3 regions of the Paenibacillus sp. FSL R5-0923 genome follow, and region 3 is predicted to be linked to each of the others. Evidence: predicted binding sites of a transcription regulator. Region 3 holds the regulator's gene; each other region holds the start of a gene.
The links. The regulator Rex, encoded in region 3, represses fermentation and respiration genes when NADH is low (regulators of the CRP and FNR family bind a similar motif). The targets are predictions, from matches to a motif close to TTGTGAAATATTTCACAA.

Region 1 (3,288 bases), 260 kb from region 3:
AAGGGATATTAGTGTTATAGATATCGCCGATCGCACCATGTGTGGAAGGCGAGTTAACGAGAATACGTCCTGTTTGCAGACGGTTAGAGAACTTCATGATTACTTCTTCGTTGTTGGAGTGGATAGCCGAGCTATGTCCCATACCACCAAATTCAACAATTTGAGCTGCGCGTTCGATACCTTGATCTGCATTTTTAACTTTGTAGCAAGCAAGAACCGGGCTTAATTTTTCAGCGGAAAGTGGATATTTAGTGCCTACACCTTCAAGTTCTGCTACCAGAATCTTTGTGCCGGCAGGGACTTGAATGCCACACATTTCAGCAATTTTCACTGCGGATTGACCTACGATTGCTGGGTTAACCGCACATTTATCTACATTCATTGCTCCACTAGTCAGTTTGGCAGCTTCTTCTTTATTCACAAAGTAGCAGCCATTAGCAATCATTTTCTTCTTCACTTGATCGAAGATTGGTTCTTCGATAATAACAGCTTGCTCGGAAGCACAGATCATACCATTATCAAATGTTTTAGAAAGAATGATGTCCGTTACGGCTTGATCAATATCCGCGCTCTTTTCAATGAAAGCAGGTACGTTACCAGGGCCTACGCCAAGTGCTGGTTTACCACAGCTGTAAGCTGCTTTTACCATTGCAGAACCACCAGTTGCCAAGATAAGAGCAACGTCTGGGTTGTTCATCAATGCGTTTGTCTTGTCCATTGTTGGCATTTCAATCCATTGGATACAGTTCTCAGGAGCGCCAGCTTTCACGGCAGCATCATGAAGAATTTTTGCAGCAGCTGCACTACACTCTTGCGCAGATGGGTGGAAACCGAATATAATAGGGTTCCGTGTCTTAATCGAAATCAACGCTTTAAACATCGTGGTGGATGTAGGGTTGGTTACCGGTGTGATACCCATAACAATTCCGACGGGTTCAGCAATTTTTTGGAAGCTATCATAAGCGTTGTCTTCAATAACGCCTACTGTTTTATCGTATTTAATTCCGTGCCAGATATATTCAGTTGAGAAGATGTTCTTCGTAATTTTGTCTTCGTATACGCCGCGTCCAGTTTCTTCTACGGCCAATTTTGCGAGGTACATATGTTTGTCGAGTCCAGCCAACGCCATTGCATGAACGATTGTGTCAACTTGCTCTTGGTCTAGCGCCATGAACGCCTCATGCGCTTTTTTTGCTTTATCCACTAAATTCTGAATATACTCTTCAGCGGTAACTTGTTTAACTTGGGCGGCGACTTCGTTCTTAACTGCCATCTCCCTCGTCCTCCTGTCAATTTTTAGTTGTTTTTCTCTACACATTTATCTTATCACATGATTTCCACCTTGTATAGTGAAATCTTTCACAAAGTATAAAGTTTTTTTGATTTGTTTTCAAAGCGCTTTCATTCGATCATATTATAGTCTTTTTACCATATTATGTGCTATAAAACCCTTTAAATCTTAGAATTATACTTTAATAAGCAAAATTTTAGTTCCTTTTTATTCCATATATCTAAAATCAGTGCACAAAAATGTATACTCTTCATCACAGTCAATTACGATTTTTCTACACCGTCATAATTTCCAATTGATTATCACTATTTCTTAAGATTTATAAATTTATAAATCTTCACAACAAAAAAACCGGCCCCAAAGGAGCCGGTTTTTGCATTAAACTATTCCGCTTTAATCGTATCAAAGAATTTCTCTTGCACTGTTTTAGCTGCTGCTTCTAACTGGCTCTTGGAATCCGTTCCTTTTTTGGAGAACAGCTCTTGAATAACATTGGACATGGTTGCGTAATAGTCCTGTGTGTTATATTGAGCTTCAGGTTTACCATCCAAAAGTCCCATAATGTCAGGGCTATATTGGTATACATTTGTGTACTTGTCATAAACCGCTTTGGTCTTCTTACCAAACTCAGAATCAGCTGAGTAGTAGTCTAAGAGCGGCGGGATAAAGTATTTGCCATCGGTTGTCCGTTGTTGAAGAATTGCATCCAGTGCTTCCAAACCTTTGTCAGAGAAATAATCAAAAGTAATGTAGCGGAATGCCATTTCTTGTTCATCTGGCGTAGCATTTGGATTGATTACTAGATAGTCACCACCAAGTACCCCTGTGTGCTTACCGCCTTTTTCCATAGCTGGCATAGGATACGTAAGCACATCCTCAGGTTTCAGTCCACCTTGGTTCAACGCTTGCTCGATAACGCCATCAGATCCGGCCATTACCATTGCTGTACGACTTTGTTGGAACGCACCTACAGCATCGCCCCAACCAAGTGCCCAGTCCTGAGGAATCGCGTTAGCTTCCCATCTAAGTTTCTTGTAGAAATCCAGTGCTTTAACGCCAGCATCGGAATTAAATGTAGCTATAACCTTACCGCCTTCAATCTTTTGAATCTCTCCGCCAGCTTCAAACAGGAAGTTGGTCCAGTTCCAACCTGATTCGTTCCCCTTACCCATTGGAGCAATACCGGAAATCCCTTTTTTGGCATCAGCTACACCTTTAGCCGTATTCAGCATATCATCCCAAGTCCAATCCATAGGTGGAATGGCTACGCCTTTTTCATCCAGCATTTTTTTGTTGATCATAGTGGTTGTTACATAACCTTTTTGTGTTACTCCGAAAACTTTGCCGTCGATAATAAATTGATTTTGAAGCACTGTGTTAATTTGATCTTTAAATTCATATTTGTTCCACAGATCTGTGATGTCAGCAACCCAGCCCTTTTCAACCAGGAATTTAGCTTCTGTAGCAAAAGTATTAAAGAAGGTTGGTGCTTCATTCGCAGCCATTTTAATTCCGATTTCACTTACATTGTACTGCCAGTCGTCTTTAACGATTTCTACGTTCGGATATACCTCTTGGAAACGTTTGATTTTGTCGTCTTCCTGTGCTCGTATTTCAGTCAAATCAGGTGTTGGATAGTGAATCTTGATCGTCACTTTTCTTTGAGTAATGTCATCCACTGGCGCATCTGTAGCGGTTGCTGTATTATCCGTTACCGCATTTGTTGGCGCAGCAGATGCTTCACCGCCTTTGTTCCCCGCTGTATTTCCGTTATTGTTGCCGCTGCAAGCAGATAGCAACGATCCGGCTACAAGTACGCTTAGTAGAACGCTAGAGTACTTACGCATTGAAACTCCCCTTTTCAATTCATAATTATCTTACATATCGATCATAAATTAGAAACCGTTTACAAACGAGGTGCATTTATATTCCTTTCATGTGCATGTTTACGATCCGTGGTTAAATTCGTCGATAATTGCTTATCCTTTCACTGCCGA
Region 2 (3,288 bases), 2.6 Mb from region 3:
AGAAGAACAAGCTAAAAGCGAGAAGTAGCTTTTTGAATAGAGGTCACTCCACTCACTTTAAACGAGAGATTAAACAAAGAACCGCCCGGGCTTCAATTAGCCCAAGCGGTTCTTTTGTTTTAACCAGAATAGCAGTTAAATCTTATTGTGCTTGTACAAACTCAGCAGATTTAATCCCTGCTTGACGGCCGAAAATAATGATTTCAGCTACAGAGTTACCACCGATCCGGTTTTGACCGTGCAATCCACCTGTAACTTCACCAGCCGCATACAGGCCAGGAATAGCAGCGCCGTCTTTATTTAATACTTCTGTGTTCGTATTGATCTTCACACCGCCCATGGTGTAATGAATCCCTGGGGCGATCTTAATAGCGTAGTAAGGACCCGCGGATAAATCGTTGTCCATCCCTGTTGTTCTGCCGAATTCAGCATCGTTCTTGTTCTTTACCGCGCTGTTCCAAGTATCAAGTGTCGCTTTTAGCTTATCGGCTGGAACACCGATTTCTTTCGCCAATGCTTCGATGGTATCCGCTTGGATCACGAAGCCCATTTTGTCATATTGTTCAATTGCTTTCACGCGTGATTTGACGCCGGAATCAAAGACAAGCGTTGCCGCTTTTTCAGGAAGTGCATTGATCGCTTCGGTAACTTTATCACGTGTAGTCAATTCGTTTACGAACCGTGTGCCTTCGCTATTCACGAGGATAGAACCTTCGCCGCGTACAGCTTCCCCGATCAGATAAGATTTTTCTTGTTGAACTGTTGGGTGAACCTGGATTTGATCCATATCAACGGTGGTTCCGCCAAGTGCCTCAATCATCTTGATGCCGTCGCCGGTACTGCCGATTTGGTTAGTCGTTACGTATCCTTCCAGATCAGGTCTAACTTTTGATATCATATCCATGTTGGATCCAAAACCACCTGTTGTTACAACAACTGCCTTCGCTGTAATGGTTTTTTCATCAGCTTGGTTAAAGAGTACTTTGACGCCGTTAGCCTTACCGTCTTTTTGAGTAATTTCTTTAACATCCGCGTTCACAAACAGTGGAATTTCTTTTTCTTGTACGTTTCTAACCAATCCTTTGACAAGGTATTGGCCTACCGCAGAGCCGTCTTCTGGACGGTGGGTGCGTTTTTCGCTCATGCCGCCTGTGATCGTAATATTGTTCAGCTTGATTCCGATCGAATCCAACCAATCGATTGCACTTGCGGAATTGTCAACGAAGAAACGAAGCATCTCTTTATCGTTCGTGTCATGGCCGCCCTTTAGTGTCTCTTCATAAAACTTATCATTGCTATCTTCAATGCTTTGCTCTTTTTGAAATTTCGTTTGGGAAGCGTTCATTCCTGAGGAGGATTTACTTGTATTCCCACCTGCAACCGGCATTTTTTCTAAAATAACAGGGTTCAAGCCTTTGGCCTTAGCTTCCAGTGCAGCAGACATTCCTGCACCACCAGCACCAACAATAACGATATCATAATTATCTTTTAATTGATCCAGTGGTGTGTAACTAGCTTCTGATGCACCTGATACGGCTTCAGCTTTATCATTTTTGGCCGTCTCATTTACCTTACTTTTGTTCTCGTTGCCATTACTATTACCTGCGCTGTTGCTATTACTGTTACCGCAGCCTGCGATTACGAGCATGACAGAGAGAATGAGAATGAGAGCAGTACTTGTTGTCTTCTTCATCTTTATAACGCCCCTTTGTGAATGTTTTCACATTAATGATAACGCAAAGATGCTGTTTTGGGAAGTTTTTTATGTAATTAGTTATGGTTACTGTTACATTTCCATGAATATTTTCATTTAAATTTTCATAAAAATTCTTAATTTCAATATTTCCTCAGCTTACTACTCAAAAAAAGCCACCCTTTCCAGGGCGGCCATCTGCCTTATTTCCTAATCATAGCTCGATACACGAATTTAGGAAGAACTGCTTGCCTGCGCCAGCGCGACTTTTGTCCTTTGGCCACAGGTGCGAATAAGAGTCGATGCAGCCACTCCAAATTGAGCTTCTTCCATATCGCAGGGGCTGGAGTCACTTTTCCCGCTATAACATCCAAGCTTCCCCCCACGCCAAACACAACCTTAACCTGAGAAAGCGCCTGTTTATGCTTATAAACCCACTTGTCAGAGTATGGAGCCCCCATCGCGACAATCAGGAAATCTGGCTGTGCGTGCTGAATCTCTGCCACAATGGCCGGTTCCTCTTCTTTAGCAAGAAAACCATTATGTCTTCCGGCAATTTTCACATTCGGATATAGCTCTGTAATCTTTTCGACCGCTTTACAGCTGGTATGCTCATCCGTGCCTAAGAAATAAAAGCTCCAGCCCAGCTTATTCCCTTGTGCGAGCAGCTCAAGAAGTAGTTCATACCCCGTAACTCGTTCAGCTATAGGGTCACCTTTTCTTCTCGATGCCAGCACAATGCCAATCCCATCAGGAGTAATCAAATCTGCCTCATGGAGTATGGTTCGAAGCAGCTCATCCGATTGGCTTGTTATCGTAATTTCCGGGTTCGCCGTAATCAAATGAAATAGCTTCGGTTCTCCGGATTGAATATGTTTTGTTAGATGAAGTGTTGTCTCGTTTAGTGTTAGTTTTGAAAAAGGAACGCCTAATATAGAGACTGTCCCAGCCATTTAATCACCTCTTACTGAAAAGTTCATTCCAGTATACCTTACCGTAATCAAGAAGGATAGTCAGCGTCATTACTCCGTTTATTCATCCAAAAACTTCCACCACTCTATTAACCAAGGTTCATCGATCCCCCGCAGGCGGAATTCCTCCAAAAGTATCTTTCGAAATTGTTTTTCCATTTTGACAAAATTATTGTCCTCCTGGTACATGGGAGCAAAGGATTCATCCTCTCTAAGATAACTCCAAAAATCGCCTGCACACTCCAAAATCTTTCGACCTGCGACCGTTTGCTGCGCTACGGGAACAAGCCATTTGTCATAGGGATACGGATAACCTTCAATAGTGATTGCACAGCGTAAAGCCTCTTTATAAAGGGAAACCGCTAAGAACAAGATTGGAAAGGCGTCGCCACGAACTACAGGATTATCTAGACTTCTGGCATAGCTTCTTAGCTGTATGTATGAATTCTTACGAATTTTCATTAGTACTTCAGGTTGGAGTGGAACATAGGAATGGAAAAGTGACTTCAGATCCAGCAGATCGTAGTAAATATAGGACACTGATGCATTCCACAGCCATTCCATATCCCCGCTCATTAAAGCTTCTTTGATATCAGATATTTTATGGAGTGTATAATGCCCTGT
Region 3 (3,288 bases):
GATGAGGCCCATCATCTGGAGGACGTGGCTGGCAAGCATTTAGGCATGCATATGAAGCATTTCACGGTGGCACATACATTATCGCGTCTTTATAAGGATAGTCGAAATGGCCAACTTCCTACACTTCGCCAAATGCTTCAGTCATCAGGCAGTGAGGAAGCTTCTGAATGGAGCGGAGTGATCGATAGAATCTATCCGGACCTGCTTACCGTAAAAGAAACCTGGGATCTGCTTAGTGATAAACTATTCAGCCTCTTGCCGGAACGTAGCGATGCAGCGGCGGGAGAAGCCGGCCAGTTAGTCATGCGGCTACTTCCTACCCGTAAACCGAAAGATTGGGATGAATTGGTTGCTTTAGAGAATACTATGAATCTGACATTAAGCGAAATTATCCGTAAAGGTGATAAAATGCTTAATGAGATGCGAGATCAAGAAGGTCAATCTTCCTCAGATAGTCTAGTTACCGATATTAGCGGCTTATTTAAGGATTTAGCTTCGATACGTGAGCAAGTACGGTTTTTTATGGGATTAAATGATGAGAATGTAGTATATTGGCTGGAGGCGAATGGAAATTATCGCAGTAAATCGCTACAGCTGTATGCCGTTCCTGTTGATGTTAGTACTCAGCTTAAGGAGCTGTTTTTCGACAAGAAGAAAAGTATCGTGCTAACTTCGGCGACACTCTCTGTCGATAAATCTTTCCAGTTTATGATTGATAATCTCGGACTTAATGAAGCTGCGGAAGAGGGGCGTCTGATGACGTCACTCCTGCCTTCTCCCTTTAAGTATCGGGAGCAGGCGCTGTTAGTTATTCCGCGGGATTTCCCTAGTGTGAAGGGGAGTGTAGGCGATGCCCGATTTGTCGATACACTCGTACAGTCACTAGCAGAAGCAGCTATTACAACACGTGGGCGGATGCTTGTCCTGTTTACTTCTTACAAGATGCTACGCCAGGTTTACGATCCTCTGAAAGAGGCTCTAGCCTCACAAGAGATCACGGTGCTAGGTCAAGGCGTGGAGGGGGGCAGCCGTAGCAAGCTGATCCGCCGTTTTCAGGACAGTGCAGCTTCTGTACTATTAGGAACAAGCAGCTTTTGGGAGGGTGTAGATATTCCAGGTGAAGCATTAACATGCTTGGCCATCGTGAGGCTCCCATTTCAACCGCCAAACCACCCTCTAGCGGAAGCGAAGTCTGAGTTATTACAAGCCCAGAAAAAGAATCCGTTCATGAAGTTGTCTGTTCCTCAGGCGGTTATTCGCTTCAAGCAAGGATTTGGGAGGCTGGTACGGACAGCGCAAGATCGGGGTATTGTTATTGTGTATGACACAAGGGTGATCGAATCTCACTATGGGAAGTATTTCCTCTATTCGTTGCCTGGCCCGAAAATGGAGCATATGCTTACGGATCAAATGGTTCCTCGTATAGCGGAGTGGTTGGAAGACGGAGGCGTTTCTTGAAAAGAACGTCATCGATCTTATTAATCACTCTACAAGGAAGGGCGGTATAAGAATACCGCTCTTCCTTGAGACGAGGTGCAGATATTTCGATAGGATTTGAACAGAATATCACTTAAATTAGGAGGTAAATTATGAAATCGGATAAAATATCAGAAGCCGTTGTTCGCAGACTTCCTGTGTACTTGCGTTTCTTGAATGATCTCCAGAAACGTGAAATATTAACCGTTTCCTCACAAGAACTAGGACAAAAACTTGATTTAAATCCTGCTCAAATTCGTAAAGATTTAGCTTATTTTGGAGACTTTGGTAGAAAAGGTATCGGGTATGACGTAACTTATCTTATTGAAAAAATCCGTCATATTCTGAAGCTGGATCAACAATTGAATGTGGCTTTAGTAGGTGCTGGTAACCTTGGACATGCATTATCTAATTACAATGCTTATCTGAAAGATACTATGAAGATTACCGCTATATTTGACTCCTATGCACCTAAGGTGGGGCGGAAAATCAACTCTCTTACCGTTCAACCGATGGAGGAGCTTGGTCAGACGGTTCGTGAGCAAGGTATTCGAATTGGGATAATTACTGTGCCTGATTCAGAAGCGCAGAATGTAGCAGATATTCTCATTGAGTCTGGCATTGAGGCGATTTTGAATTTTGCACCAGTGATTCTAAAAACACCATCGAATATCCGTGTTCATGCTGCCGATTTTACAACGGATTTGCAAAGCCTTGCTTATTATTTGAAAGACGGAAAGGAAGAAACCGGAAATGAAGAGCAGTAAAACGATTATTAAGGGCGGGCGTTTTCTTATTTCGGGAACAGATGAGCCGGTTCTGAGCGGATACATGACTATTGAAGATGATTTGATCACTTACATAGGAAAAGAAGAGCCTTTAATGGAAGATGATGTGCAAGTTGTTGATGGCAGTCGTCTGCTGTTTATGCCAGGTCTGGTAAACACACATGGCCATGCCGCAATGTCATTGCTTCGTGGTTATGGAGATGATTTAGCACTTCAGGTGTGGCTTCAAGAGAAGATGTGGCCGATGGAAGCGAAATTCACTGGAGAAGATGTATACTGGGGAACCTCCTTGTCGGTACTGGAAATGCTAAAAGGTGGTACTACAACCTTCTTGGATATGTATGATCATATGGATCGAGTAGCAGAGGTAGTCGAATTATCAGGCATCCGTTCCGTACTGATGAGAGGCGTAATCGGATTATGCCCAGAGGAAGTACAAAATCACAAGCTTGCGGAAGCGATTTCTTTTGCACGAAATTGGCATGGTAAGGCTGATGGTAGAATTACGACGATGATCTCGCCACACGCCCCATATACTTGCCCACCGGACTTCTTTGTTAAGTTTGTACAAGCGGCACATGATTTGGATTTACCGATGCATACCCATATGTCCGAGACCAAACGCGAAGTGGAGCAGAATGTGGTGGATTACGGACTTCGGCCTGTAGCGCATTTAGAGAAGCTTGGAATGTTCACACGTCCGTCTATTGTTGCACATGGCGTTCATTTGAATGATGAAGAGATCGAGATACTGGCTCGTCATGATGTAGGCGTGTCTCATAACCCAGGAAGTAATCTGAAACTGGCTAGTGGAGTGGCTCGGGTTACGGATCTTCTAAAGGCTGGTGTGAAGGTGTCACTGGGTACAGATGGTGCGGCAAGCAATAATAACCTGGATATGTTTGAAGAGATGCGTCTTGCAGCCCTCATCCATAAAGGTGTAAGTGGTGATCCGACGGCTGTCCCAGCTCCGGAAGCGCTGCGTATAGCTACAGAGTATGGCGCAAAGTCTATCTTTTTAAAT

Region 1: a site for Rex is predicted at 1,348-1,365, ahead of adhE (bifunctional acetaldehyde-CoA/alcohol dehydrogenase). Genes of this name have one in related genera too.
Region 2: a site for Rex is predicted at 1,709-1,726, ahead of MKX35_RS01345 (flavocytochrome c). Genes of this name have one in related genera too.

The regions. Positions count from the first base shown of each region.
Region 1 is NZ_JBBPAT010000001.1:2,636,936-2,640,223, reverse strand. It holds gene adhE (bifunctional acetaldehyde-CoA/alcohol dehydrogenase) at 1-1,273, opposite strand, end outside; gene MKX35_RS11660 (ABC transporter substrate-binding protein) at 1,675-3,138, opposite strand; gene MKX35_RS11655 (carbohydrate ABC transporter permease) at 3,271-3,288, opposite strand, start outside.
Region 2 is NZ_JBBPAT010000001.1:298,903-302,190, forward strand. It holds gene MKX35_RS01340 (ABC transporter ATP-binding protein) at 1-28, shown strand, start outside; gene MKX35_RS01345 (flavocytochrome c) at 143-1,693, opposite strand; gene MKX35_RS01350 (WecB/TagA/CpsF family glycosyltransferase) at 1,897-2,646, opposite strand; gene MKX35_RS01355 (nucleotidyltransferase domain-containing protein) at 2,725-3,288, opposite strand, start outside.
Region 3 is NZ_JBBPAT010000001.1:2,897,990-2,901,277, forward strand. It holds gene dinG (ATP-dependent DNA helicase DinG) at 1-1,458, shown strand, start outside; gene MKX35_RS12900 (redox-sensing transcriptional repressor Rex) at 1,590-2,243, shown strand; gene MKX35_RS12905 (amidohydrolase) at 2,230-3,288, shown strand, end outside.